DNA from 4 places in the Pantoea sp. Ae19-2 genome. Region 4 is predicted to be linked to each of the others. Evidence: predicted binding sites of a transcription regulator. Region 4 holds the regulator's gene; each other region holds the start of a gene.
What was found. Region 4 encodes PhoB, which activates phosphate uptake and scavenging genes when phosphate is short. Its sites were predicted from a motif close to CTGTCATAAAACTGNCNNAT; they were not measured.
Positions count from the first base shown of each region.

Region 1: a site for PhoB is predicted at 4,760-4,779, ahead of pitA (inorganic phosphate transporter PitA). Genes of this name have one in related genera too.
Region 2: a site for PhoB is predicted at 2,736-2,755, ahead of pstS (phosphate ABC transporter substrate-binding protein PstS). Genes of this name have one in related genera too.
Region 3: a site for PhoB is predicted at 5,388-5,407, ahead of opgB (phosphatidylglycerol--membrane-oligosaccharide glycerophosphotransferase). Genes of this name have one in related genera too.

Region 1 covers NZ_JBCHWE010000001.1:4,174,208-4,181,729, reverse strand. Annotated here, with positions in the region: gene ddpC (D,D-dipeptide ABC transporter permease) at 1-229, shown strand, start outside; gene AAIE03_RS19205 (ABC transporter ATP-binding protein) at 229-1,215, shown strand; gene AAIE03_RS19200 (ABC transporter ATP-binding protein) at 1,208-2,158, shown strand; gene AAIE03_RS19195 (D-amino acid dehydrogenase) at 2,232-3,482, shown strand; gene AAIE03_RS19190 (BaiN/RdsA family NAD(P)/FAD-dependent oxidoreductase) at 3,504-4,688, opposite strand; gene pitA (inorganic phosphate transporter PitA) at 4,931-6,433, shown strand; gene uspB (universal stress protein UspB) at 6,470-6,805, opposite strand; gene uspA (universal stress protein UspA) at 7,229-7,522, shown strand, end outside.
Region 2 covers NZ_JBCHWE010000001.1:3,918,114-3,925,635, reverse strand. Annotated here, with positions in the region: gene glmU (bifunctional UDP-N-acetylglucosamine diphosphorylase/glucosamine-1-phosphate N-acetyltransferase GlmU) at 1-251, shown strand, start outside; gene glmS (glutamine--fructose-6-phosphate transaminase (isomerizing)) at 395-2,224, shown strand; gene AAIE03_RS18000 (DUF4349 domain-containing protein) at 2,268-2,651, opposite strand; gene pstS (phosphate ABC transporter substrate-binding protein PstS) at 2,828-3,871, shown strand; gene pstC (phosphate ABC transporter permease PstC) at 3,958-4,920, shown strand; gene pstA (phosphate ABC transporter permease PstA) at 4,917-5,807, shown strand; gene pstB (phosphate ABC transporter ATP-binding protein PstB) at 5,852-6,625, shown strand; gene phoU (phosphate signaling complex protein PhoU) at 6,643-7,377, shown strand; gene AAIE03_RS17970 (MFS transporter) at 7,489-7,522, shown strand, end outside.
Region 3 covers NZ_JBCHWE010000001.1:3,231,516-3,239,037, reverse strand. Annotated here, with positions in the region: gene AAIE03_RS14960 (serine hydrolase domain-containing protein) at 1-819, shown strand, start outside; gene AAIE03_RS14955 (RcnB family protein) at 951-1,457, shown strand; gene AAIE03_RS14950 (GNAT family N-acetyltransferase) at 1,601-2,308, shown strand; gene AAIE03_RS14945 (CCDC90 family protein) at 2,331-2,765, opposite strand; gene opgB (phosphatidylglycerol--membrane-oligosaccharide glycerophosphotransferase) at 3,016-5,307, opposite strand; gene AAIE03_RS14935 (glycosyltransferase family 32 protein) at 5,511-6,524, opposite strand; gene AAIE03_RS14930 (YncE family protein) at 7,031-7,522, shown strand, end outside.
Region 4 covers NZ_JBCHWE010000001.1:2,818,866-2,826,387, forward strand. Annotated here, with positions in the region: gene AAIE03_RS13120 (PstS family phosphate ABC transporter substrate-binding protein) at 1-507, opposite strand, end outside; gene phoR (phosphate regulon sensor histidine kinase PhoR) at 527-1,840, opposite strand; gene phoB (phosphate response regulator transcription factor PhoB) at 1,855-2,544, opposite strand; gene sbcD (exonuclease subunit SbcD) at 2,742-3,938, shown strand; gene AAIE03_RS13140 (AAA family ATPase) at 3,935-7,522, shown strand, end outside.

The DNA.
Region 1 (7,522 bases), 1.4 Mb from region 4:
TGGCAGCGCCATTTTGATGGCGGCCACGTTGGGTTTTATCGGGCTGGGCGCTCAGCAACCGACGGCGGAATGGGGCGCAATGGTGGCTAACGGACGTAACTATGTTCTTGACCAGTGGTGGTACTGCACCTTTCCCGGGGCCGCGATTTTGATCACAGCGGTGGGATTCAATCTGTTTGGCGATGGCATCCAGGACCTGCTGGACCCCAAAGCGGGAGGACGTAACTGATGCAAGAAAGAATTCTGACGATCGAGGATTTACGTCTCAGCTTCCCGGTTTATCAGGGAGAGGTGAACGTACTGAATAGCGTATCAATGCACATCAATCGCGGCGAGATTGTGGGCGTTGTCGGCGAATCAGGTTCGGGGAAATCCGTCACCGCCATGCTGGCGATGCGGCTCATTCCGGAACACAGCTATCACATCAAAGGCGGCAGGCTGGAGCTGGCGGGTCAGGATGTTCTCGCCGCGAGTGAAGTGGACATGCGCAAAATGCGCGGCAATCGTGTTGCCATGATTTTTCAGGAGCCCATGACCGCGCTGAATCCGACCCGCCGCATTGGCAAACAGATGGTCGATGTGATCAGACAGCATCGTCCTCTGTCTGTCCGTGAGGCAAAAGCCCGGGCGCTTACGCTGCTGGGCGATATGCAAATTGCGGATGCGAAGAACGTTATGGAGCGCTATCCCTTTGAACTGTCAGGCGGAATGCGTCAGCGCGTCATGATTGCCCTGGCCTTTTCCTGTGAGCCAGACCTGCTGATTGCGGATGAACCCACGACCGCACTGGATGTTACCGTTCAGCGGCAGGTACTGCGCCTGTTGAAACAAAAAGCCGAAGCGACCGGCACCGCCGTGCTGTTTATCAGTCACGATATGGCTGTGGTTTCACAGCTGTGCGATCGGATCTACGTTATGTATGCCGGGTCCGTCATTGAAAGCGGCGTCACTGAAACCGTGCTGCGTTCACCGCGCCACCCCTATTCCATTGGTCTGCTGGCCTGCTCGCCTGACGCGATTGAACCGCGTGCTCCGCTGGCATCCATTTCCGGCACCGTGCCTAATCTGGCCTGTTTACCCGCAGGCTGTGCCTTTCGCGATCGCTGTTTTGCGGCAGGAGAACGCTGCACCACCACGCCGCGCTTGCATACTACCGACAACGCCGCGCAGCAGGTTGCCTGCTGGTATCCACAACAGGAGGCGCAGCATGTCTGACGCTCTGCTTACGCTGCAAAACGTACATGTCACCTTCCCGGCCAAAAAGAACTGGCGCGGCAAAGTCACGGAACAGGTCCATGCGCTGAATGGCCTGGATATAGAGGTCAGACAGGGAGAAACGCTGGGGATTGTTGGCGAATCCGGCTGTGGAAAAAGCACCCTGGCGAAACTGTTGATGGGCATGCTCAGCCCAACCTCAGGCCAGCTCGAACTGGCAACAGCGCCTGCCGATAACCGGGGACGTCGCATGCAAATGGTGTTTCAGGATCCGCTCTCTTCACTCGACCCCCGCCTGCCCGTCTGGCGCATTATCACCGAGCCGGTGTGGATTCAGTCGCGTGCTTCAGAAAAAACGCGGCGCGCATTGGCGGAATCACTGGCTCACCAGGTCGGTATTCGCCCCGAATATCTGGACCGTCCGCCGCATGCGTTTTCCGGCGGCCAGCGTCAGCGCATCGCGATTGCCCGGGCCCTGTCATCGCAGCCCGATATTATCGTGCTGGATGAACCGACCTCGGCACTGGATATTTCTGTTCAGGCGCAGATTCTGAATCTGCTGGTAGAACTGCAAAAACAGCAAAACCTGACCTATATCCTGATTTCGCACAACGTGTCGGTCGTGCGCCATATGAGCGATCGCGTTGCAGTCATGTATCTGGGACAAATTGTGGAGCTGGGTGAAACACAGCGCGTCCTTGACGCCCCGCAACATCCTTATACCCAGCTACTGATGGCGTCCGTGCCGCGCATCGGCGCAGTGCTGGATGGCGCGCCTGTGAACACCGAGCTACCGGGTAACCGCCACCTGCCAACGGGATGCTATTTCCGCGACCGCTGTCCGCAAGCCACAAGCGGCTGCGAGGTGCCTCAGTTACTCCTGTCGCAGGAAAAAGGCAGCGCGGTGCGATGCTGGCAGGCACAAAACCGGGTTCAGGCATAAGCCACAACGAGAACAGATGGCCCAGGCAACGCCTGCGCCATTGAGCGATAACGCATGCAGGATAACGATCAACATGAAAATTATTGTACTCGGCAGTGGTGTCGTGGGCGTAACAACCGCCTGGTATCTGCAGCAGGCCGGACATCAGGTGACCGTGATTGATAAAGAAGCCGGTCCGGCATTAGGCACCAGCGCGGCCAATGCCGGGCAAATTTCCCCAGGCTATGCCGCGCCCTGGGCCGCGCCGGGCGTTCCCTTAAAGGCGGTGAAATGGATGGTACAGCGTCATGCTCCCCTTTCCGTGCGCCCGGATGGCTCACGTTTTCAACTTGCCTGGATGATGCAAATGCTGAAAAACTGCAATCCGCAGAGTTACGCCGAAAATAAGGCCAGAATGGTCAGGCTGGCAGAGTACAGCCGGGACTGCATCAGAGCACTGCGGGCCAGCACGGGCATTGAATATGAAGGACGTCAGGGCGGCACGCTGCAGCTGTTTCGCACCGCTCAGCAGTTTGACAATGCGGCACGCGATATCGCCGTGTTGCAGGACGCCGGCGTTCCTTATCAACTGCTGGAAGCCTCACAACTGGCCGAGGTTGAACCGGCGCTGGCGGCGGTTAAGCATAAGCTGACCGGCGGGCTGCGACTGCCTAATGACGAAACCGGCGATTGCCAGTTATTTACCCAGCGGCTTGCGGCAATGGCGCGCGAGGCGGGCGTCGACTTTCGCTTTAACACAACCGTGGATGCGCTGCTGACACAGGGAGACAGGATCAGCGGTATGACCTGTGGCAGCAAAACGCTGACGGCGGACGGATACGTCATGGCGCTGGGTTCGTACTCCACGCCATTACTCCGGCCACTCATGTCTGTTCCGGTTTACCCACTCAAAGGCTACTCGCTGACGATCCCCATTGCCGATGCGTCAGCCGCGCCGGTGTCCACGGTGCTGGATGAAACCTACAAAATTGCCATTACGCGCTTTGATGATCGCATTCGCGTGGGCGGTATGGCGGAAATTGTGGGATACAGCAACACCCTGCTGCCTGCCAGACGGCAAACACTCGAAATGGTAGTGAACGACCTTTATCCCCGTGGCGGTCGCGTTGAGCAGGCAACCTTCTGGACCGGGTTACGTCCCATGACGCCTGACGGCACGCCCATCGTCGGCCATACACATTTCAGCAACCTGTGGCTGAATACCGGCCACGGTACGCTGGGCTGGACGATGGCCTGCGGCTCCGGCCAGCTGTTGAGTGATGTGATTTCAGGCAAACCGCCCGAGATTGCCCATGCGGACTATGCGGTTTCGCGTTATGCCTGAGTGCAGGGCGAGATGGCGACCTTACAGCGCCTGGGCGCAGGCCCAGGCCGAACTCCAGGCCCACTGGAAATTATAGCCGCCGAGCCAGCCGGTCACGTCCACCACCTCACCGATAAAATACAGCCCCGGTACGTCCCGCGCTTCCATTGTCTTCGATGACAGTTGAGTAGTATCAACGCCACCGAGGGTCACTTCGGCGGTGCGATAACCTTCGGTGCCGTTAGGCTGAACCTGCCAGCCGTGCAGCGTCTGCACCAGCTCTGTTTGCTGCTTGCGGTTAAGTTGCTTCAGCGTCACATCCGGCACGACGTTCATATCCTGTAGGACCTCCACCAGGCGCTTGGGCAGAATTTTCGCCAGGCTGTTTTTCAGGCTCAGATTCGGATGCGCCTCACGTTGAATCGTCAGGAAATCCTCAAGACGGGTGGCCGGAGAGAGGTCCACAGTGAGGTATTCGCCCGGCTGCCAGTAGCTGGAAATCTGCAACACTGCCGGGCCGGACAGGCCGCGGTGGGTGAACAACATCGCCTCTTTGAACAGGGTGCCGTCTTTTGCCGCAATGGTCGTATCCAGCGCAACGCCTGACAGCGTCTGCAACTGTTCCAGGAGTGGTTTATGTAAGGTAAAGGGCACCAGCGCCGCGCGCGTGGGCAGCACCTTCAGCCCAAACTGCTCAGCAATTTTATAGCCAAACGGTGATGCACCCAGGCCCGGCATGGAAAGGCCGCCACTGGCAATGACCAGCTTCTCAGCCTGAACCGCGCTGCCGTTGAGCTGCAGGCTGTAGCCCGCATCATCCCGGGTTACGCTCAGTATTTCGCTGCGCAGCCGAACGGTGACGCCACCTTTGTCACATTCGGCCATTAATAAATCGACCACCTGCTGGGCAGAATCATCGCAAAACAGCTGCCCCAGGGTTTTCTCATGCCAAGCGATACCGTGGCGATTCACCAGATCGATAAAATCCCATTGGGTATAGCGCGCGAGGGCCGACTTACAAAAGTGGGGATTATTCGACAGGTAAGCGGCCGGTTCAGTGTAGAGATTGGTGAAATTGCAGCGCCCACCGCCAGACATCAAAATCTTGCGTCCCGGCTTCTTGCCGTTATCCAGCAGTAACACGCGGCGACCACGCTGTCCGGCCTGCGCAGCACAAAAAAGCCCGGCAGCGCCTGCCCCAATTACGATAACGTCAAACTGTTCCACTGCTTTTGCCCACCAGGTAAGAGAGGGGCAGATTGTAGTGATCTGCTCCTGTGGATGCCAGTGTCAAAATTTTGCCGTAAATATGTCACAATGTAACCAGCTAATTTTTATAGCTTTTGTATCTGTTCACCGGGTTAATTGACACTTTTAGTCCAAATCATGACTATATTTTCCTTTCCCAGACAGCATGTTGTCGCGGATAATGCGCCGCGTTCATGTCCTCCAAAAATGGCGTAACGTCTATGCTACATCTGTTTGCTGGTCTAGATCTTAGCACCGGCTTGTTACTGATACTTGCTCTGCTGTTTGTATTGTTTTACGAAGCAATTAACGGCTTTCATGATACGGCCAACGCGGTTGCGACGGTCATCTATACCCGTGCCATGCGGGCGCAGCTTGCCGTTTTAATGGCAGGCGTCTTCAACTTCTTTGGTGTATTGCTCGGCGGATTAAGCGTGGCTTACGCTATCGTGCATATGCTGCCTACCGATCTGCTGCTGAATGTCGGATCGGCCCACGGTCTCGCCATGGTCTTTTCCATGCTGCTGGCGGCGATTATCTGGAACCTGGGTACCTGGTATTTGGGCCTGCCCGCGTCCAGTTCCCATACCTTAATCGGCGCGATTATCGGCATTGGCCTGACGAACGCGTTGATGAGCGGCACATCGGTCGTTGATGCGCTTAACATCCCGAAAGTGCTGAATATTTTCCTGTCTCTGATTCTTTCCCCTATTGTCGGACTGGTGATAGCGGGCAGCCTAATCTTTCTTCTCCGCCGTTACTGGAGTAACACCAAAAAGCGTGCGCGTATTCATATGACGCCCGCCGATCGCGAGAAGATTGATGGCAAGAAAAAACCGCCTTTCTGGACGCGCACGGCACTGATTATCTCCGCCATTGGTGTCAGTTATTCACACGGTGCGAACGACGGGCAGAAAGGCATTGGCCTGATCATGCTGGTTCTGATAGGCGTTGCGCCAGCCGGCTTCGTGGTGAATATGAACGCATCGGGTTATGACATTACGCGTACACGGGACGCGGTCAATCATCTTGAGCAGTATTATCAACAGCACCAGGCCTCACTGAACCACATCATCGAGATGGCGCCGCCTAAGCTGCCTACGCCGGAAGAAGTGGCGCCGGTATCATCGACAGAGTTTCATTGCGACAGTGCACGTGCGCTGCAGGCCGTGCAACGTGCTCAGTTGCTGCTGAACAACCTGCAAAGCTACAGCGATCTGTCCGTCGAGCAGCGTAGTCAGATGCGTCGCCTGCTGCTGTGTATTTCCGACACCGCCGATAAAGCGGCGAAGCTGCCGGAAACCTCTCCAGACGATAAACGTTTCCTGGGCAAGCTCAAAGGCGATCTGTTGAACACCATTGAGTACGCGCCGGTATGGATCATCATGGCGGTTGCGCTGGCATTAGGCGTCGGCACCATGATCGGCTGGCGTCGCGTGGCCACCACCATCGGTGAGAAAATTGGTAAGAAGGGCATGACCTATGCGCAGGGCATGTCTGCGCAGGTGACGGCAGCCGTGTCGATAGGCATTGCCAGCTACACCGGCATGCCGGTCTCCACCACGCATATCCTCTCTTCTTCCGTTGCCGGCACCATGCTGGTTGACGGTGGCGGCTTGCAGAGCAAAACCATCAAAAACATCGCCATGGCGTGGGTATTTACCCTGCCGGTCTGTATTTTGTTATCGGGTTCGCTCTACTGGATAGCGCTGAAACTCATCTGATTCGGCGTCATACCAGGGCGACTTCGGTCGCCCTTTTTAATGCCAGATGGCCAGCGCAATCAGGCTGATAATCACCAATCCACACAGTGAACTGGTTAAGATAAACAGACCTCTCACCCGCTCACACCGGCGAATGAATTCGTCGTCATGATGATCAAGATAGCGCCTAGCCCAGATGTAACGCACCAGCCTCACCTGCTTGCCGGGCTGACCATGGGATGTGAAAAACCCCGCGCCATCAACATACTGATAGAGCAGCGGATCACAGCCACGCAGAACCACCAACAGCGCACGCAGCGATGAGAAATAGCGCGCCATATTCACAATACATACCACACAAAGAGCCCAAAAAAGCGCGATAGTGCTGATCATGTCATCCTCCTTACCGGCACCGCAGCAGGGTGCTGAGCGCGCAACCTGTTGAACAGTCCCTGCAGAATTAGCCAACAACCCCGTAAAGCGATTTGTAGTTTTATTTTGAATCATCAGAAAAGTAGCAACCGTGTGACGCAGGCTGCTTTTTTCAGTTTAGGAGAAATGTTCAATTTTTTACCAGCGAGGATTTTCGTTTTATACGAGTAAAAATCGTTCATCATTGATCTTATTCACAACCCAGGCGGCTTCAGAAGCATTTGTTAACACACAGGGCTATACTTTCAGGTATAACAACATCATCGCCTGTGCTGTACATTAATCATCTCGGTGGCGCTCATCGCCCGTTCGCGCAATGGATTTCGCAACTGTGACGCGTCTGGAAACCGCTGCCATTCTGAATCTCGTGGAAGGAGTAATATCATGGCTTATAAACATATCCTGATTGCAGTCGATCTTTCGCCAGAAAGCCAGTTGTTAGTGGATAAAGCTGTCTCACTCGCGCGCCCTTACGACGCAAAAATCTCGCTGATTCATGTCGATGTTAATTACTCGGATCTCTACACCGGCCTGATTGATGTCAACCTGGGAGATATGCAAAAGCGTATTTCTGAGGAAACGCATCTGGCGCTAAAAAGCCTGTCCGATGCCGCGGGCTACCCTATCACCGAAACCCTGAGCGGCAGTGGCGACCTGGGGCAGGTGCTGGTGGATGCG
Region 2 (7,522 bases), 1.1 Mb from region 4:
CCAATGTGAATATTGGGGCGGGAACGATCACCTGTAATTACGATGGCGCGAATAAATTCAAAACGATCATTGGCGATAACGTCTTTGTAGGATCGGACACGCAGCTGGTCGCGCCGGTCAATGTGGCGGCAGGCGCGACTATCGCAGCGGGCACCACGGTAATGAAAGATGTCTCTGCAGCCGATCTGGTCTATAACCGTAAAGAACAGAACCATAAAGCCGGTTGGCAACGTCCGCAGAAGAAAAAATAATTTTACGGCCCGTGGTACACGGGCCGCTTGCAGTGCCAAAACTATAGTCCCCACTCTCTACAAGGCTCGGGGAACCGGCAAAGCCGGACTATCAGGTCATATGACAACGCAATGGCGAACAGCCATGAAGTCAGGAAATAACTATGTGTGGAATTGTTGGCGCAGTAGCACAACGTGATATCGCTGAAATTTTGTTAGAAGGGTTACGCCGCCTGGAATACCGCGGTTATGACTCAGCCGGTCTTGCCGTCGTCGATCAGCAGGGGCACGTAACGCGCCTGCGTCGTCTGGGAAAGGTTCAGATGCTGGCTGCCGCCGCAGAAGAACAGCCCCTTGTCGGCGGAACAGGTATTGCTCACACCCGCTGGGCAACCCATGGCGAGCCCTCAGAAGCCAACGCGCATCCGCACGTTTCTGAGCACATCGTTATCGTCCATAACGGCATTATTGAAAACCATGAGCCCCTGCGTGAAGCGCTGATGGCTAAGGGTTATCACTTCGCCTCAGAAACCGATACCGAAGTGGTGGCGCATCTGGTCCATCTGGAACAGAAACAGGGCGGCTCGCTGCGTGAAGTTGTACAGCGCGTGATCCCTCAGCTGCGCGGCGCCTATGGCATGGTGATTATGGACAGCCGCGATCCGTCGCTGCTGGTGGCGGCTCGTTCCGGAAGTCCGCTGGTCATTGGCCGTGGTGTGGGTGAAAACTTTATCGCTTCTGACCAACTGGCGCTGCTACCGGTCACTCGCCGCTTCATTTATCTGGAAGAGGGCGATATCGCTGAAATTAGCCGTCGTGATGTCACCATCATTGATGGCAACGGCAATAACGTCCGTCGTGAAGAGATCGAGTCCAGCGTGCAGTATGATGCGGGCGACAAAGGCCAGTATCGTCACTACATGCAGAAAGAGATCTATGAGCAACCGAATGCGATTAAAAACACCTTAACAGGGCGTTTTAACCACGGTGAAGTGGATCTCAGTGAACTGGGGCCAAATGCAGAAGCCCTGCTCAGCCAGGTTGAGCATGTTCAGATCATTGCCTGCGGCACCTCATATAACTCCGGTATGGTTTCGCGTTACTGGTTCGAGGCGCTGGCAAACGTCCCTTGCGACGTCGAAATCGCGTCTGAATTCCGCTATCGCAAATCTGCTGTGCGTAAAAACAGCCTGCTGATCACCCTCTCTCAGTCGGGTGAAACCGCTGATACGCTGGCTGCGCTGCGCCTGTCCAAAGAGCTGGGTTATCTGGGATCGCTGGCCATTTGTAACGTCGCGGGTTCGTCGCTGGTGCGCGAATCCGATCTGGCGCTGATGACCAAAGCGGGCACTGAGATTGGTGTGGCCTCCACAAAGGCCTTTACCACCCAACTCACCGTGCTGCTGATGCTGGTGGCAAAACTCGGCCGCCTCAATGGCATGTCCGCAGAAAAAGAGCATGAGATTGTTCATGGTCTGCAGGCGTTGCCAAGCCGCATTGAGCAAATGCTGGCGCAGGATAAGCTGATTGAAAACCTGGCTGAAGATTTCTCTGATAAGCACCATGCGCTGTTCCTGGGTCGTGGCGATCAATATCCGATCGCCATGGAAGGGGCGCTGAAGCTGAAGGAAATTTCGTATATTCATGCGGAAGCTTATGCCGCGGGCGAACTCAAGCACGGTCCGCTGGCACTGATCGATGCTGACATGCCGGTCATCGTGGTGGCACCGAACAACGAGCTGTTAGAGAAGCTGAAATCGAATATCGAAGAGGTGCGCGCGCGCGGCGGTCTGCTGTACGTGTTTGCCGATCAGGATGCCGGTTTCAGTGACAGCGAGGGAATGAAGATCATTCCCTTGCCGCACGTTGAAGAGGCCATTGCGCCTATCTTCTATACCGTGCCGCTCCAGCTACTCTCCTATCATGTCGCCCTGATTAAAGGCACCGATGTGGATCAGCCGCGTAATCTGGCGAAATCGGTCACGGTCGAGTAAAGCCTCTCACGCGTGAATCCCACCAGGGATTCACGCGTTCCATTTATTTGATTTTGCTGCTGACTTGCTCAATTACGCGCTGCTGATCGCTGATTTTACGGTTAGCCTCATCGAGTGAGCGTTGCAGGTTATTGATCGTATCTTCATTTTTACTGAGCTTTTGTGTGAGCTGGTTGAGGGTATCAGTCTGGTTTTCTTGCGTTTTTAATAATTTCTCTACATTCTCCTTCGTTTTACTCACATCCTCAGCATTGACAGAAGCTTGTCTGACCGCGCCACCACTATCAATTGTGGCCAGAGTGCCTCTGTTATCTGTCATTGCAAAAGATTCATCCGAATGAATCTGAGGTACGTCGTACGCCTGGGCGCTGGCCAGCGTACAGAGGACGACGATATTGCCTACCAGAAGCTTCTTCATAAATTTCATCGAACATGTCCTTTTCAATAGTGGGCTTGTAAAAATTAGCAATAATTGTGTCTGTCATATAACTGTAATATTAACTACATTTTTCTGTCACTAAACTGTCCTATTTTCCCTCCTGCAGCAATCACTGACTCTTACTAAAAAGGCACTTAGCCTGACTTTTCTCCCCTGGAGGGAACATGACACTGATGCGTAGCACCGTAGCCCGAATCCTCGCCGCCTCTCTTGCCGTTAGTGCGGTTTCTGCCTTTGCAGCCACCGATCTGACTGGTGCTGGCGGTACATTCCCGGCGCCGGTTTATGCCAAGTGGGCAGCAGAGTATCAGCAAGCCACCGGTAGCAAAATTAACTATCAGGGCATTGGTTCATCTGGCGGTGTAAAACAAATTATCGCCAAAACCGTTGATTTCGGTGCGTCCGATGCGCCTATGAAAGACGAAGATCTGCAGAAGAATGGGCTGTTCCAGTTCCCTACCGTGATCGGTGGTGTGGTGCTGGCGGTTAACCTGCCAGGCGTAAAATCTGGCCAACTGACGCTGGACGGAAAAACCGTAGGTGATATCTATCTCGGCAATATCAAGAAGTGGAACGATCCAGCGATCGTTAAACTGAACCCGGGCGTGAAACTGCCAGACACCAACATCAACGTGGTGCGCCGGGCGGATGGTTCAGGTACCTCTTTCGTTTTCACCAGCTACCTGGCGAAAGTGAACGAAGAGTGGAACAGCAAAATTGGTAAAGGTAACACCGTTAACTGGCCAACCGGTCTGGGCGGTAAAGGTAACGACGGCGTTGCGGCGTTCGTTCAGCGTCTGCCAGGCTCCATTGGTTACGTTGAGTACGCGTATGCCAAACAGAATAACCTGACCTACACCAAGCTGATGGATGCGGACGGTAAGGCCGTTGCGCCAAGCGAAATCAGCTTCTCTAATGCCGCAAAAGGCGCAGACTGGAGCAAATCGTTTGCCCAGGATCTGACCTTTCAGAAAGGCAATGATGCATGGCCGATCACCTCAACCACCTTTATCCTGATTTACAAAGACCAGGCTAATGCGGCGAAAGGTGCCGAAGTACTGAAATTCTTCGACTGGGCTTATAAAAACGGCGGCAAAACGGCTAACGCCCTGGATTATGCCACCCTGCCTGAGAGCGTAGTTCAGCAGATCCGCGCCGCATGGAAAGCCAATATCAAAGACAGTTCAGGTAAAGCGCTTTACAAGTAAGTGAATGACCCTGGCCGGACATCAGTCTGGTCAGCCTTCAGGGGCGGCGTCTGCCGCCCTGATAACTTCTGAGGACTGAGACTTCTATGGCTGCAACGAAGTCGGCATTCAAAGCCCCAGGCAAGCAAGGTGACAGAGTTTTCGGTGCACTGGTAAAACTCTCTGCGCTGATCGTCTTGTTACTGATGGGCGGCATCATTGTCTCCCTGATCTTCTCTTCCTGGCCGAGCATACAGAAATTTGGTTTTGCGTTTTTGTGGACCAAAACCTGGGACGCCCCTAACGAACAATTTGGTGCGCTGGTACCGATTTACGGTACGCTCGTCACCTCAATTATTGCCCTGATTATTGCGGTACCGGTCAGTTTCGGTATTGCGCTTTTCCTTACTGAACTCGCACCAGGCTGGTTACGTCGTCCACTGGGGACCGCCATTGAGCTGTTAGCGGCGATCCCCAGCATTGTTTACGGCATGTGGGGCTTATTTGTTTTTGCGCCACTGTTCGCACAGTATTTCCAGACGCCGGTTGGCGATGTGATGTCGGGCATTCCTATCATTGGCGAGCTGTTTTCTGGCCCCGCATTTGGTATCGGTATCCTGGCCGCAGGCGTTATCCTGGCCATCATGATCATCCCCTACATTGCCTCGGTAATGCGCGACGTGTTCGAACAGACGCCGGTGATGATGAAAGAGTCGGCTTACGGCATTGGCTGTACGACCTGGGAAGTGATTTGGCGTATTGTTCTGCCCTTCACCAAAAATGGGGTGATCGGCGGTGTCATGCTCGGTCTGGGACGTGCACTGGGTGAAACCATGGCCGTGACCTTTATTATCGGTAATACCTACCAGTTAGACAGCGCCTCGCTGTTTATGCCTGGCAACAGTATCACCTCCGCGCTGGCAAACGAATTCGCTGAAGCAGAATCAGGCGTACACGTTGCGGCCCTGATGGAGCTGGGTCTGATTCTGTTTGTGATTACCTTTATCGTGCTGGCGATTTCAAAGTTAATGATTATGCGGCTGGCCAAAAGTGAAGGAGCGCGATCATGACAACAATGGAAGTACAGGCTCGCGCTGAGCTGGAAGCGTCACGTCGTAAGATGCAGTCGTGGCGCAGTACCAAAAACAAAATTGCGCTGACAATGTCCTTACTGACCATGGCTTTTGGCCTGTTCTGGTTAGTGTGGATTCTGTTTACTACGGTAAGCCGTGGCATTGATGGTTTGTCATGGTCGCTGTTTACGGAGTCCACTCCGCCGCCAAACACCGCGGGTGGTGGCTTAGCCAATGCCCTGGCGGGAAGCGGTTTACTGATTTTCTGGTCTACCTTCTTCGGTACGCCGTTGGGCATTATGGCCGGCGTTTATCTGGCGGAGTACGGACGCAAATCAGCACTGGCAGAAGTGATTCGTTTTATTAATGACATTCTGCTGTCAGCGCCGTCGATTGTGGTTGGCCTGTTTGTCTACACCATCGTCGTGGCGCAGATGCACCACTTCTCCGGCTGGGCGGGCGTGATTGCGCTGGCGCTGCTGCAGGTTCCGATAGTGATTCGAACCACGGAAAACATGTTGCGACTGGTACCAGACAGCATGCGCGAAGCCGCCTATGCGTTGGGTACGCCGAAATGGAAGATGATCTCGGCGATTACGCTCAAGGCGTCGGTTTCCGGCATCATCACCGGTGTCCTGTTAGCGATTGCCCGTATCGCCGGTGAAACCGCGCCGCTGCTGTTTACTGCGCTGTCGAATCAGTTCTGGAGCACCGACATGATGCAGCCCGTGGCTAACCTCCCGGTCACCATATTTAAATTCGCCATGAGCCCGTTTGCCGAGTGGCAGAGCCTGGCCTGGGCTGGCGTATTGATTATTACCCTGTGCGTGCTGCTGCTGAATATCGTAGCAAGAGTGGTTTTCGCCAAGGGTAAACACGGTTAACTACCGACACTGCCCTGTGCGGTGTCGATTAAGAGAGAAAAACAATGAGTACTGCGACTGCGTCAGCCGGAAAAATCGAGGTTCGTAACCTGAATTTCTATTACGGCAAGTTTCACGCTCTGAAAAACATTAATCTGGATATTGCTAAAAACCAGGTTACGGCGTTTATTGGGCCATCAGGCTGTGGTAAGTCCACCCTGCTGCGCACTTTCAACAAAATGTATTCGCTCTATCCGGATCAGCGTGCCGAAGGTGATATTCTGCTGGATGGTGACAATATTCTGGCGTCGCATCAGGATATCGCGCTGTTGCGGGCGCGCGTTGGCATGGTGTTTCAGAAGCCAACGCCTTTCCCAATGTCAATTTATGACAACATCGCTTTCGGCGTGCGCCTGTTCGAGAAGCTGTCTCGTGCCGACATGGATGAGCGCGTGCAGTGGGCCCTGACCAAAGCGGCCCTGTGGAACGAAACCAAAGACAAGCTGCACCAGAGTGGCTACAGCCTGTCGGGTGGACAGCAGCAGCGTTTATGCATTGCCCGCGGCATCGCTATCCGTCCGGAAGTGCTGCTGCTGGATGAGCCATGCTCAGCCCTGGATCCGATTTCCACCGGCCGTATCGAAGAATTAATTACCGAACTGAAGCAGGATTATACGGTTGTGATCGTGACCCATAACATGCAGCAGGCTGCACGGTGTTCCGACCACACGGCATTTATGTATCTGGGCGAACTGATTGAGTTCAGCGACACCGACACGCTGTTCACCAAGCCGGCACAGAAACAAACAGAAGACTACATCACAGGTCGCTACGGCTGATTTGACAGGAGATCGCCATGGACAGTTTAAATCTGAATAAACACATCTCCGGTCAGTTCAACGCTGAACTGGAGCACATCCGCACTCAGGTGATGATTATGGGCGGGCTGGTCGAGCAACAGCTGACCGATGCGATTACCGCCATGCATAACCTGGACGGTGAGCTGGCCCAGCGCGTCATCGATGGCGACCAGAAGGTCAACATGATGGAAGTGGAGATTGATGAGGCTTGCGTGCGCATCATTGCCAAACGCCAGCCTACTGCGATTGACCTGCGTCTGGTTATGGCAATTATTAAGACCATTTCCGAGCTGGAACGTATCGGCGACGTGGCCGAGAAAATCAGCCGTACCGCACTGGAGAAGTTTGGTCAGCAACATCTGCCTCTGCTGGTCAGCCTGGAATCCCTGGGCCGCCACACCGTACAGATGCTGCATGACGTACTGGACGCGTTTGCACGTATGGATCTTAACGAAGCCGTTCAGATCTACCGCGAAGATAAAAAAGTGGATAAAGAGTACGAGGGGATTGTGCGTCAGCTGATGACTTACATGATGGAAGATCCCCGTACGATTCCCAGCGTGTTAACTGCACTGTTCTGCGCCCGCGCCATCGAGCGTATTGGTGACCGCTGCCAGAACATCTGCGAAATTATTTTCTACTTCGTCAAAGGTCAGGATTTCCGTCACGTCGGCGGAGACAAGCTTGATGAGCTCTTATCCGGCGACGACGGCAGTAATAAACCTTCTTGATTCTGCACAACCGTGTGCTATTCAGGCGCACGGTTGCGGCTATTCTGCATAGACCTCATCAGCATCGCTCTTTATACTTGCGCCAGTTTTTTAACCAACGGGTGCTGACTCATGTCCTCTTCTTCCTCTTCTAAGCAGAGCGTTA
Region 3 (7,522 bases), 410 kb from region 4:
TGGAGTGACACGCTGGCCGATTTGTTGCCCTCTGACGTCAGATTGAGCCAGGATGCACGTCAAATCACGCTATTACAGTTAGTGACCCATACCTCGGGTTTGCCGCGTCAGGATATGGATTTGCCGATGTTTATGCAGTTTATGGGCTATCTGCGCAGCGGTCAGAACTTTTATGGCAACCTGGATAGTGATGACGTTCTGGAATACCTGGCGGAGTTTTCTGCGCCGCGTCAGCGGGTAGCGCAATACTCTAACCTTGGCTATGCGCTGCTGGGCTATATTTTGCGTGAACGCTGCCATAGTGATATTGAAACGCTTGCCCACCAACGGATTTTCCGACCGCTGGGAATGAACAACACCAGCTTTGTGCCTGAGCGTTTAAGCGGTTTTTCCACACGGGCGTTAGGGCATGCTGGCGATCAGCCAAAGCTTATCCCGCGCGGTGATCTCACCCCGGACTGGCGTTTCCAGCGTAATATGGTCGCGGCGGGCAGTCTTTACAGCAACGCACGGGATCTGAGCGTCTATCTGCGCGCACATCTCACTGCGGGCAGCGATCCGGCGCGTAATCGTGCCTTTGCTGAGATCAATAAAGGCGTGTATCAGCAGGGCGCACAGACGCAGAATATCGCCTGGGTAACAGACAGGCTGGCAGGAAGGAACATTACCTACCAGGTCGGCTATATTGGTGGTTATTCGGCTTTTATCGGTTTTGACAAGCAGGCAGGCAATGCCATCGTGGTACTGCAAAACGCGTTTAACTGGAGCAACTATCTTGGTATCACATTGTTGCTTAACCTGGCAGAGAAAGACAGGTAAGGTGTAGGTTGGGTCCAGAATGAGTCGTGATTCCTTACACTTACCTTTATGAGTGACGGAACCGCAGCCCTGTTTAGATTGTCTTCAGAGTAGTCTACTGTTATTAAAATCAATTCAATGTGGAAATTATTATGCGCAGGACTCAAATTGCTTTTATTTCAGCTGGTTTACTGTTCGGCTCGCTGAGCCTGATCCCCGCCGCTCAGGCTGCGGGTGAAACCACCGACAATGTGCCACCGCCGCCGCAGATTCAACCGGCCAATCCAACCGCTCAACCTGGCGATAACAACGCGCAGCCCGGTGCTGCAGCACCTGCCCAGCCGCAGGCGCCGATGAGTTCTGACTCTAACGACGGTATTACCCCAACAACGCCTTCGCAGTCAGCAGGCAATCCAGGTAAGCCAAATTACGATCTCAGCACCATTATCATTGATTATAAAGAGCATAAAATCGGTGATACCGTGCCTGATAAGTACCGCAGCAAGACTTACACCATCACAGAGTGGCAGAAACGTAATTTGCCTGCGCCTCAGCCAGATACCCACTGGGCTTATATCAATGCCAATTACATTCTGATTACTAACGACACCGGTAAGATCGTTATGGGTAAATCCGGCGATATCTTCTTCCGCGGATAGTCCTGCGGCGCTTTGTTAGTTATCTCTTCTTTCAACGGCCGCGTTAAGCGGCCGTTTTCTATTTCTGTCTTTATCAGTGATGACTTCTCAACGTGTTTGCAACATGGCAACGTGTTTTTATTCACTGCAATGGAGAAGGCATGATGTCGCAACACGTCAATCAGTATGGTCAACCTGTAGGGCAATCCATGCCCGACTGGCAGCCACGTCCCTTACCTCAGCGTGAGGTGCTTCAAGGTCAGGTTTGCCGTCTGGAGCCCTTTAGCGTGGCTTCGCATGCTGAAGCACTCTGGCAGGCCTGGTCGCTGGCAGAAGATGGCCGTGACTGGACCTATCTTTCTGAGGGGCCGTTTAATGATGAAGCCGCCTGGCTCCCCCATGCTGCTACGATGGAGGCGAGTCAGGATCCGTTGCATTTCAGCGTCATTGATGTTGAAACCGGTAAGGCCGTCGGAACGCTATCGCTGATGCGTGTTGATGCGCAAAATGGGGTGATGGAAGTGGGATATGTCACCTTTTCCCGATTGCTAAAGCAAACAAGAATGGCGACCGAAGCGCATTTTCTTCTGATGCGTTATGCCTTTGAGCAACTGGGCTACCGGCGTTATGAATGGAAATGTGACAGCTGTAATCTGCCTTCGCGTCGGGCCGCGCTTCGGCTGGGATTTCGCTTTGAAGGTGAATTTCGTCAGGCCCGCGTTTATAAAGGCCGCACGCGCGATACAAGCTGGTTCTCAATCATCGACAGTGAATGGCCAGCTGTTAAAAATGGGCTGGAACGCTGGCTGGCAGAGGCTAACTTTACAGCCGACGGGCGACAGCGTGAAAAGCTGGAAACTCTGCGAGGTTAAGGCCTGAAGCGCGGGTAACGGCTCAGGCAAGCACATATTTAATGGTCGCCATAAGCAACGTGGTGGTCATGATCATCAGCAGACGCTGTACCCAACGCATATCGTTTTTTAAACTCCCGACGTCGGTCTTGAGTACGCTGACATCCGTTTTGAGCTCGGCGACGTCGGTCTTGAGTACGCTGACATCGGTCTTGAGCACGGCAACGTCCGTTTTGAGTACGCTGACGTCTGCCTTGAGTTCATCCACATCGGTTCTGAGGCACGACTCCGTTTTCTTCAGTTGCGTGCTTAGCGAAAAGATATGCTGATTCTGACGCTGAAAAGCCTGCATGACATCAGCACGGGACAGCGCATTGTCCTGCTTTAATGCCGAAAAAATATCCACCATCGCTTCTGCCTGGCGATCGTTGATGCCTGCGCGCTGTAAACGTTTAAACGCTTTGTGTGTATTCATCATGGTGAGTGTCATTCAAGAGCCTTCCCGATTCATCACGTTATTTGAATATCATGTCAGGAGAGCCGGTCTGGTCACAGAAGATAAAAAACATATTGCGAAATAAATTCCATTATATCAATTAGTTAAACGCGTAGTTTTCATCTTTTTGCGGGGTGGGCCGCAAAAAAAAAGTTGTCAGTTAGCCTCTTTTACACAGCCCGCTTACCAGGCAGTGTAAAAGGTGGGGGCTAACCGTCATCGTGAATAAACATCAGGGAACGGGGACAACCTTTAACGTAATCAGACCGATGCCGAGTTTGCGTGGGTCCTGACCTGCGATGTTGTTAAGATTGCTGAGTTGCGGCTCTGGTGGGATAAACGTTAACCGATGGCTTCCGCGGGTGTTATCAAAACGCAGCGTCTGGGTTGATGCTTCTTCTCCCAGCATCAGGGGCTGTTTTGTGTCGCCTACCTGCACCCTTGTGGGTCGGTGCGCATTTGGGCCATAGGCGCGAGCGGTAATCACCAGATCAAATCTGGCGGGCAAAGGGTTAACGAATTCTATGGTCACTTCCGGGGCAAGATTGGCGTTTGACCAGCGGCCCCAGTTTTCCGTACGGGAAAGGCCGCTGAACTGCTTCACGCTTGCGGGTGCGCCGGGAACCGCGAACAGAAAGCTGTCGGCATCATAACGAATCGCATTATCGTCGATGCGCAGCTGCGCCACGGCATGTTGATAGTTTGCATCGTTCTGGGGGCCTGCCGGGAACTGCACCTTTCCTTTCCACAGGGGGCTATCCATACGCATGACGGAGGGATGGCCCGCGAGCTGGCCCATTGCCAGGCACCAGTCGCTGGACAGGGCCAGCGCCGGTTGCCAGATACGGGCAATTTTAAAGCAGCGATCGACCCAGACAAACTTTTCCGCCGAGGTAAAGTCGGCCAGCTGATAACGTAAAGGCGCCGAATATTCCCCCTCAGGCAGTGGCTCTACATGCTTCTCCGTCACCCGCAGCAGAATGGGCAAGGCAAAGCTGGCCCCGGAAAAGCTGAGCGTATTTTTCGTCTGATCCAGCGTGATGCTGTCGATCTTTTTGGGAAAGTTCCACAGCTGAATGATATCGGCTTTCCAGCTCAACACTTTGGTTTTCATATCCTCAAACTGGCTCGACAACGACACTGCAGACAGGCTGCTACGTCCCAAACCTATCGCATTGTCGCCGCCCAGAATATCCAGTAACGTCGCGCCGTTATCCAGCGTACTGCGTTTCATATCTATCACTTCTGCCTGCGGTTGATCGCCACGGATCACCATAAACAGATCGTGACGAGGACGCTTGATCAGAAAGGGATGCGCCGTGTTGTTCATGGCCAGATGATCGGATGCCACCACAATCACGGTATTCTTAAACCAGGGAGAAGCCTTAATACGGGCAATAAGGCGTGCGATATGCTCCTGCGAGCAGGATACGGCGCTGAACGACTGATTTGGCTTGCCCGCATAGCTGTAACTTTTGCGCTGGCAACTTCGGGAAATAAACCCATCAGGATGATGCGTATCCACCGTGAGCGCAAACAGCGCAAAACGTTTCTGCTGGCGCGAAAGTGCCTCATAGGTTTCAAACACCTCGTCCAACACGGTATCGTCGTAATAACCCCAGTTGTTGCGGTAGGTGGGATCGCTAACCTTGTCTTTGAGTTCCTGTGAACCGTACAGGCGCGCAGGGTCAAAGCCGTGAGAACGTAAAAAGACATCTTTACCCGCAAAGCGCAGGTCAGCGCCCTGAATAAACCAGTTTTCATAACCGGAATTTTTTAAAATATCGCCCAGGCAAACGTTCTGTGGGTAAAAACTGGAAAGGGAGGCGGAAGCATTTCCGTCGAAAGGGGCAAAAAGCGGGATACCGCACATCGATGCGACCATACCGGCAATGGTGTAATCCGTGCCGGGAAGCTGCTCGGTCTGGGTGAAGTCGATGCTTTGCTCTTTTTCCCGGCTGAGTTCGGGAGCCAGCCCAGGGAAGGCAATCGGGTCGAAGTAGGTCCGCTCCAGGCTTTCAGCATAAATATACACCACGTTAAGTGCGGGCTGCGCAATGCGCTTTTTCGGGACTTTATAGACGGTGGCAAAGTCGGAGTTTTCGCGCAGTGAGTGCGAGGTAATGAGAGAACTCACTTGCTGAAAGGCTGGCGTTGTTTGTACCGCGCCTGCGGCACAGGCAAAAGCCACCAGGCTCCAGCCTGAATGAAAGGGCCGCTCACGGCGGCGCAGCAGCCATGACAGTGCACAAAACAGTAAAAACAGCACGATGACCAGCCCAAGGGCGGGCACAACGTATTTACTCAGGCCGGCACCGGTGAGGCTGTTCGTTAGGGTATACACTACAGCGTCAGTAATGCCGTCGCCGGTAAAATAATTACTGGCGAACAGCGTGGCGTTGAGCAGCACGAACAGCATTAACAAGCACAAGGTGAGGGAAAACCAGATTCTGCTTCGGCCTGCTTTACAGGAATAAACAGCAATCGCGGTCAGAAAAAGTATCACTGACACGAATTCAGACAACGTCAAATCCTCTTATCGTATGAATATGTCTCTTATCAACAGGGGGACATTCCATGGATTTTTGACTCAATCTATAGTGGCTGTCATCAGGCTGCAACATCTCTGCGCAGATTTGGCTGCAGACTCACAGTACAGTCAATTCGACGTTAAACAGGGGCGAAGTGCCCGGCGATTTCTAATGAAACGGCCGGGCAGGGGGCGGATTACGCGCGTTGTTCCTGCGGCGCTGAAAGTCTGGCGGGAGAGGATGGGCTGTCGTGCATCGCTTCTCCGACCAGGCTGGCACGATTGTAAAAGCGTAACCGCAGGTTAAAATCGAGGTGCGCGCGCGCACTGTCACTGAGCCGGATGACCGGCGGCGGCGTGAGCGGACGCTGCTGAAACAGAACAGAGCGCACACAGGCATCGTTGCTGCCAGCATGCACCTGCTGATAATAGCCGACGCTGGCTTCCGCTTTACGTAACCTGGTATTAACCCGACGATGCTCATCCATAGCCAACTGATGTGCCAGCGCCGTGAGTTCGTCACCGGGGTTGCTGAGATTCTGTTGCACTGCAGGGAAATCACTGCGTTTCATTAACTCCAGCAGATAGTTTTGTCTCCCCACGTATTTTACCGGGGCCAGTTGTTTCAGCCATTCACGAATAAAGGGGTTTTGAGCAGGCGCCGCGATAAAGCCGGTTTCAATCATCGGTCTGAGTGGGTTAACCGTGTTTTGCTGACGATAATATCCCAGCACATCCATGGGGCGGTCGCTTTGGGCCTGATGGACCCAGGCAAGATCCTCGAACAGCAACGTGTTGCAGTCGATGCTGATGCCACCGTAACGTAATAATAGCTCCAGCCGGATGATGTCGCTTTTTAGCTGCGGAGTCAGATCGGAAGAGACAAATTGCACATCCGGCAGCCACTGTCCCAGTGTCTGAGGGGTAAGCAGGTGGATCTCATGATCCGGATTATCACGGCAAATTTTACTGGCGTTAAGGGCAACGGAAGCAGGTAGCCGGTCGCCGGGCCAGTACAGCCAGACTTTTTTAGCAATGGCAGGCAGGGTCTTAGGTACGGATTCCAGCAGCACGTCCTGTTCCAGCGTAGGATCGTATTCAGGCGCGCTTACGGCCCGGTGTTGTTTAATCGTCCACAGCATGCGGCTGGTGAAAGCAAGTTTTTCCCATTGACGCCAGAGATGATGCAAGGAACGGCGGTGTGAATTCATGTTTCACCTGTTATTTTGATTATAGTGTTTATGCCAGTCGGCAAAATAAGGGCTTAAGCTGTCATCCCGTATATAAACCGCCATAAACGCAGACATGCTGCGCTGCGCAATTTTTATTGTATTTCCCTGGTGATGGTTCAATGGCGAGCCACGACAGTTTCTGTGCACAAGCGTGACGTGAGCGGCCGCGACTCATTTATTTAATAGAACACAATTCAACAATTCGCTATTCCTGATGGAAACTTTAGGATAAAACGGAAATAAGCATTCGCCTGAAATAAAAATAAATATTTATTTACGCTAATGTTTTATTCCGCTATGGCAATATCTTTATATCGACAGAGGGGGCGTTTTTCTGTCATGAAACCGATAAACAGTGCGCGAGTATGAGAATCAGTGCGGAATCGAGATAAGTGAAATATTCAGCATGATTAATGAATTTACAGATGTGCGCAGCCTGACAGTCATTGTCTACGCTTTAGCTATACAGACGAAAAGGAGATGACATGCCGTTTGAATCTCGAGGATTACTGGCGATTGACAGGCAAACCAGACGGGCGCTGTTTCTCGATCCTGACACCTTTGACGTCAGCCAGGCCGTGGACGTTATCCCAACGCGACTGCACGAGCTTTTGATGCTCGCGCCCTGGGAAAAGGCTTTTCTCCCTCTGTACGGTGACGATATGCAAGGCGATGCGCCTCATCCTGGCCATAAAGTGGCGGTCATTGATTTACGACAGCGGGCGATTAATGACTATATCGACCTCTCACCGTCACAAGCGCCGCACAGCGGTCAGTTAGGGCGCGACGGCAAAGTGTATCTGTGCTGCGAAAATCCTACTGTCGTGGTGGTGATCGATCCCCTTACCCACCGTGTTGAAAAGACGATTCCCATTCCGCTTGATAATACCCATCGCCTGACGCTTTCGCCCAGCGGCCGCAAGCTCTTTACCGACAATGAGCAGGATGCCACCATTACCGTCGTCGACCTCTGCGAA
Region 4 (7,522 bases):
GGCCGAGTTGCGGCCATAGCGCTGGATAGATCGCTGCTGCCACTCAGCCTGATGCAGACCCAAATCGCCCCAGCGTTCGGGCACCTCGTTTGCGCCACACAGACGCGTGACGGAGAACAACGCATCAAGCTGGCGGGGATCGATGGACGTCAGCGGATTGCGCTGGTTGACCACCACCACCAACGCGTCCATCGCTACCGGCACGGCCAACGGAGGATATCCGTATCGCGCCTCAAACGCCTGGCGCTCATCCGCCTGCATGGGACGGCTCATTGCCCCTAACTGGACGGATCCGGCTGTCAGCGCGGTTGGCGCCGTTGAGGAGCCCGATGCCTGAACCTGCACATTTACCCCGGGTGACTGACGGCTAAAGTCATCGCCCCACAGGGTCATCAGATAGCCGAGCGTGTCCGAGCCTGCGCTGCTGAGATTGCCTGAAAGCATCATAGGCTGTGCCTGCACCAAGGCAGGCAAGAGAGAAAAGAACAGCAAAAAAAGAAGGCGCATCGTTCCGGTCCGTCAGCAGTTAATGAACCGCATTCTCCTGCATCCCGTTAGTCACAATCAACCGTGGTGCCAGGGTAAAGGTAAAACAGGTTTCCTGGTGCGGGATGCTGGTGATCTCCAGCCGCGCATTGTGATGGCTGAGCGCATGCTTCACGATGGCCAGCCCAAGACCGCTGCCGCCGGTCGCACGTGAACGCGCTTTATCCACCCGATAAAACCGCTCTGTCAGGCGCGGGATGTGCTCAGGTGGAATGCCGGGGCCGTTATCACAGACTGTAAATACCGCGCCCTGCTTGCTGCGCAGCCAGCTGATATCAATGCGCGTCCCCTCGGGCGTGTGGTTCACCGCGTTGTAGACCAGGTTGGAGATAGCACTGCGTAATTGTTCATCATTGCCAAACACTTTCAGGTGAGGATCGGTATGAAAATGGATGGCGTGACGTCCGCCGCTCAGGGTTTCAGCTTCATGCTGCAGGAGTTTGAGCATAACCGGTACATCAACCTTTTCTTTCAGATTAATGGCCGGAGCCGCCTCGATGCGCGACAGCGTCAGGAGCTGTTTGACCAGGCTATCCATTCGCCGGGTTTGCTCCGACATGGTGTGCAACGCTTTGTCCCGTGAGCGCTGATTCATGACGGAGTCATTCATCATTTCCAGATAGCCCTGAAGCACCGTTAAAGGCGTGCGCAGTTCATGGCTGACGTTGGCAAAGAAGTTTCGCCGTGCCCCTTCAAGCTGATGCATCTGGGTTACGTCGCGAGCCACCATCAGCCACTGGCCTTCGCTGTAGGGCATCACACGGAATTCCATGTGGTGCTGGTTATTCAGCACCAGCGTAAGCGGCTTATCGAAATCACGTTGCCGCAGATAGCGAGAAAATTCAGGATAACGCAGCAGATTAAGGATATTTTGCCCGTTATCTTCTGGCCAGCGCAGCCCCAGGTGCTGCTGGGCCAGGCCGTTGCACCAGAAAATAGTGCCCTCTTCGGTGGTAAGTATCACGGCGTCCGGCAGCGACTCCGCGCCGCTGCGAAACCGCTTAATCAGATTACCTAATTCGCGCCGCCGCCGCCGGTTGCGCAGTTGCATTTGATACAACCCGTAAAACAGCGGTTCCCAACTGGCCTGTCCGGACGGTGGCGTCATCGTGCGATCCAGCCACAGCCAGTGAGACAGGCGCATCAGGTTGTAAAAATGCCACAGTAAAATACCGACTACGCTCAGTAACAGCAGCCACGGCAAATAGCCGAACAGCAGGCCGAGCACCAGCGCAGGCAGACACGCCAGCACCAGTTCGGACAGTAATCTCTTCCAGGAGAGGCGTTCCAGCACGGTTAAAGCTCCGTTTAAAAGCGGGCAGAGAAACGATAACCTGTTCCGCGTACGGTTTGTACCATGCGATCGTGGCCGGTCAGTTCCAGCGCCTTACGTAAACGACGAATATGAACGTCAACCGTACGATCTTCAACATAGACGTTAGTGCCCCAGACATGATTGAGTAACTGCTCACGGCTGTAAACACGTTCAGGATGGGTCATAAAGAAATGCAGCAGCTTGTATTCTGTCGGCCCCATTTCCAGCGGTGTGGTTTCTGACATCACGCGATGCGAAGAGGGATCCAGGCTCAGGCCCTGCATTTCGATCACATCTTCTACCGCCATCGGCGAAATACGACGCATAACGGCTTTAATTCGCGCCATCAGCTCTTTCGGGGAAAACGGTTTGGTGATGTAGTCATCGGCACCGACTTCCAGTCCGCGTACACGATCTTCTTCCTCGCCGCGCGCGGTGAGCATCATGACCGGTATATCACGCGTCATGGCTTCACGCTTAAGATGTTTAATAAATTGTATGCCGCTGCCGCCGGGTAACATCCAGTCCAGCAGGATCAGGTCAGGCCAGGGTTCAATCAGCTTGCTGACGGCGCTGTCATAATCTTCTGCCTCAATCGGCTGATAATCGTTTTGTTCCAGTACGAAACATAACATTTCACGGATTGGAGCTTCATCTTCCACAACTAAAATGCGCTTAGCCATTATTACTCCTGCAGGTAGGACGGCTTTCACTGATATTTGCGGCGCCATTATGCGTCAGTTTTGTGACACTTTTATGAAAAAGTTAGCCATAAAAACCGGCCTGCAACAACCATTTATGACAACATGACGACATGTTTTGTGGCTTTAGTGACTGAGCCAGTATAATTGCCGGGCAAATCGATTTGGCAGGGAGTTTTATGCGCATTATTCACACCGCGGACTGGCACCTGGGGCAGTTCTTCTATAACAAGAGCCGCGCCGCCGAGCACCAGGCCTTTCTTGACTGGCTGTTAATACAGATCGAACAGCATCAGGTCGATGCGCTGATTGTGGCGGGTGACCTGTTTGATACCGGTACGCCGCCCAGCTATGCGCGTGAAATGTTTAACCGCTTCGTGGTGGCGTTACAGCCCAGCGGCTGTCAACTGGTGGTGCTGGCGGGCAATCATGACTCGGTGGCAACGCTGAATGAATCGCGCGAACTGCTGGCCTGTCTGAACACCCGGGTCGTTGCCACGCCGCAGGAGAGTGACGACGTCATGATCCTGACAACCCGTCAGGGTGAACCCGGCGCGCTGCTGTGCGCGATTCCCTATCTGCGCCCGCGCGACATTATGCGCAGCCAGGCCGGTCAGTCTGGACGGGATAAACAGCTCAGCCTGCTGGAGGCCATCAGCGCCCATTATCAGCGCAGCTTTGCGGCGGCACAGGCGCTGAACATGTCCCTGCCGATCGTGGCGACCGGCCACCTTACCGCCCTTGGCGTCAGCAAAAGTGACTCCGTGCGCGATATCTACATCGGCACGCTGGATGCGTTTCCTGCCTCGGCGTTTCCGCCGGCCGATTACATCGCCCTTGGACATATTCATCGCGCTCAGCGCGTCGCGAACAGCGACCATATTCGCTACAGCGGCTCCCCTATTCCGCTGAGCTTTGACGAGCTGGGCAGCGAAAAAAGTGTCTGTCTGCTGACTTTCAGACCGCACGGCCTGGAAACCCTGACCCTGCCGGTTCCCACCTTCCAGCCGATGCAGATGCTTAAAGGCTCCCTGGCGCAAATCAGTGAGCAGCTCGCTCACCTTTCCCCTCCCAGCGGAGAGAAGCCGGTCTGGCTCGATATAGAAGTCACCACCCAAGAGTACTTAAGCGATCTGCAGCGCCAGGTTGAAGCGCTAACGGCAGATTTACCGGTGGAAGTGCTGCTGTTACGCCGCAGTCGTGAACAGCGCCAGCACAGCCTGGCGCAAACGGATAACGAAACCCTGAGCGAACTTAAGGTCGAAGAGGTTTTTGCCCGACGCCTGGCGCTTAATGAGGAGCTTGATGACAAGCAGATCGCCCAGGTCACGACCCTGTTTAAGCAGACGCTGGCCGACCTGGAGGCGAACCCATGAAGATCCTCACGCTGCGATTCAAAAACCTGAATGCGCTGAAAGGAGAATGGTTTATCGATTTTCGCACCGAACCTTTCGCCAGTAATGGTCTGTTTGCCATTACCGGCGCGACAGGTGCCGGTAAAACCACCTTACTGGACGCTATCTGCCTGGCGCTGTATCACCAGACGCCGCGCCTGGGTGCGATTTCTCAGGGCCACAACCCGCTGATGACGCGCGACTGCGCCGAGTGCCTGGCCGAAGTCGAGTTTGAAATCAAAGGTGAGGCCTGGCGGGCATTCTGGAGCCAGAACCGCGCACGAGGCACGGCCGACGGCAAACTGCAGGCTCCCCGCGTCGAGCTGGCTCGCTGCGCAGATAATCAGATCGTTGCAGACAAAGTGGGCGACAAGCTCAAGCTTACCGAAACGCTTAGCGGCCTGGATTTTGAACGTTTTACCCGTTCAATGATGCTGTCACAGGGCCAGTTCGCCGCATTTCTTAACGCCAAAGCGAATGAGCGCGCAGAGCTGCTGGAAGAGCTGACCGGAACGGAAATTTACGGGCTGGTTTCCATGGCCGCGTTTGAGCGCCATAAAGAAGCCAAAAATGCGCTGGAACTGATGCGCAGTCGGGCAGGCGGCATGGCACTGCTTGATGAGGCGACCCGCGCCGGGCTGCAGCAACAGCAGGCAGCCCTGACTGAGGCCGAGCAGCAACTCAGCCGTCAGTTTGACACCGCTCAGCGGCAGCAGCAGTGGCTGCAGCTGGCACAGCAGCTGAGCGCGGATGCTGAACAGGTGAACGCCGCCCGTCAGGCCGCCAACGCGGCGAGTCAGGCGGCAGAGGCCGATCGCCAGCGTCTGGCACGAAGTGAACCGGCAGAAAAACTGCGCGGTGCGCTGCAACAGCGCGACAACCTGCAGACTGAACGCGCGGAGCTGCAACAGCGTCAGCAGCAGTTAAACCAGCAGATGCAGGCGACGGCCCACGAGCAGCAGCAGTTGCAGCAGCGTTATCAGGAAACCGAAGCGGCGCGCGAACAGGTGCGTTTGCAACAGCACCAGCAGGAAACGCTACTGAGCGGACAGGTTATTCCACTCGATCAGGCGCTCTCGGCCCTGCAGCAGCAAATTCAACAGCTGCAGCATGAAACCGCACAGCAGCAGGCGAGCTGTACGCAGCGTGAACAGGCGATGCAAACCGAGCAACATAAGGTCAGCGATCTCCAGCAGGCGCTGGCACAGCAGCAGGCGCGTCGGCAACAGCTGGCGGATATGCCGGTTTGGGGCGAAAATCTTCCGCTGTGGCAGGACCGCTTTGCTCAACTGGCCCGCCATGAAACCGATCAGGCGGCGTCGGCGCAGCAAATTCAGCAACAGGCGTTGCAGCTTCATCAGCGCCAGCAGCAGGTCGAACAGCTGCAACAACAGCTTGCGCCATTGAAGCAGGCCGGGCAACTCACGCAGCAGACCTTGTCTGACGCTGAGCAAGCACTAACATCGCTCCATAAGGCGCATCCTCCCGAAGCCTTGCGTCAGGCCTTAAAGCAGTTAACTCAACAGCGTGACGCACGTCAGACGCTGACGTTACTTGCAGCCCAGTGGCAGCCGCTACATCAGCAGCGCGGTCAGTATGAAAAACGGTTACAGGATCTGGAAAAAGCCTGCCAGCAGGCTGAGGCTGAATTACTGACGCTGCGGGAAACATGGAAGCGGGAAAAACAGCAACTCACCGACGTGGAGAAGATTTGCCAGCTTGAAAGCCATATTGCCGATCTGGAAGAACACCGGGCGCGGCTGGAGGCCGGGCAACCCTGCCCTTTGTGCGGTTCCTGCGAACACCCCGCGGTTGAAACCTACCGCACGCTCGAAGTCAGCGCCAACCAACAGCGCAAAGCCGTGCTGCAAAAACAGGTGGAAGCACTGAGCGAAACCGGTACGGCCAAAAATGAGCAGATAAAACACCTTAAGGGCCAGCAGCAGTCTCTGCGCGACGAGCTCGCCAGTGTAGTGCAGCAGCTGGATGCATTGACCCAGCGCTGGCAGGCACTGAGCGGTGAGCTTGCGCTTATCTTCACTCTGAACGACACCGACGCGCTGGACCACTGGCTGCAGGCGCAAAGCCGTCAGGAACAGGCATTAACTTCGCAGACAGAGACGCTGGAACACGCCGAGCGAACGTATCAGGCGGCAAAAGAACAGCATCTGCAACAGCAGCAGACACAGCAGCAACACCAGCAAACGCTGCAGTTGACGCAACAGCAGCTGGAGAACGAACACCAGGCGTTACTGACTTTACAGCGCCATCACCAACAGGCTCAGGCGAATGCTCAGCCGCTCCAGGAGGGGCTGGCGCAACAATTCGCAGGCTTCGGCCTGACGCTGCCTGACAGCGCACAGCGCGACAGCTGGCTGGCTGAACAGCAACAGCGCTGGCAGCAGTGGCAGGAAAGTGAGCGGTTGCTTGCTAACTTGCAGCCTCAGTTGGCGCGCGCGGAAAGCCAGGCTGACGCCCTGCGCCAACAGCTGCAGCTTGAGCAGCAGCGCCTGAATCAGCAGCAACAGCAGCTCGCCGCACTGGACCAGCAATACCGCGAAAAACGTCAGCAGCGTGAGGCGTTGTTTGGCGATCGGGATGTCATTCAGGCCCGTCGGCAGATGCAGGAGAGCGTCGAGCATCATGAGGCGCAGCTGACGCAGCAGCGTGAAAGGCTGCAGCAGTCTCAGGCTGAAGCCAGCCGCCTCCACGGCCAACTGACGTTGCTGGAGAGCCAGCTACACAGGTTGGGCACTCGCCTGACGGACGCTGAGCAGCACTTCAACGCCGCGCTGACTGCGGCGGAATTCCCGGACGAGGCGAGCCTGCGCGCCGCGTTGCTTGACGAGCATGAAGCGCAACAGCTTCGCCAGCGACTGCAGCAGATCGATCAGCATCTGCTCCATCAACAATCCCGCCTGGCAGAGCTGCAGCAACGGCTGGCAACCCATGAGCAGGCTAAACCCGATAAGATGCCTGAGTCCGCCGATGCACTGACCACACAGCTGGAAGCGTTGCGGCATTCTCTGAGGGAGAACGCCAGTCAGCAGGGACAACTGCAGCAGCAGTTGCAAAGCGACGCCAGCCTGCGGACCCAGCAGCAAACGTTGCTGGCTCAGATTGCGCAGGAGGAAACCACGCTGGCGCAGTGGGCGTTGCTTAACGATCTGATCGGCTCGGCGACCGGGGATAAATTCCGGCGCTTTGCCCAGGGACTCACGCTCGATCACCTTGTGGCGCTGGCTAACCGCCAGCTGGATCGTCTGCATGGTCGCTACCTTTTACAGCGCCGCGCCATCGATGCGCTGGAACTGGACGTGGTGGATACCTGGCAGGCGGACAGCGCACGCGATACCCGCACGCTGTCAGGTGGAGAAAGCTTTCTGGTGAGCCTTGCGCTGGCGCTGGCGCTATCCGATCTGGTCAGCCATAAAACCCGCATCGAGTCGTTATTTCTTGATGAGGGTTTCGGCACGCTGGACGCAGAGACGCTGGATACCGCCCTGGATGCGCTGGATGCGCTCAATGCCAGTGGAAAAACCATTGGCGTGATCAGTCACGTCGAG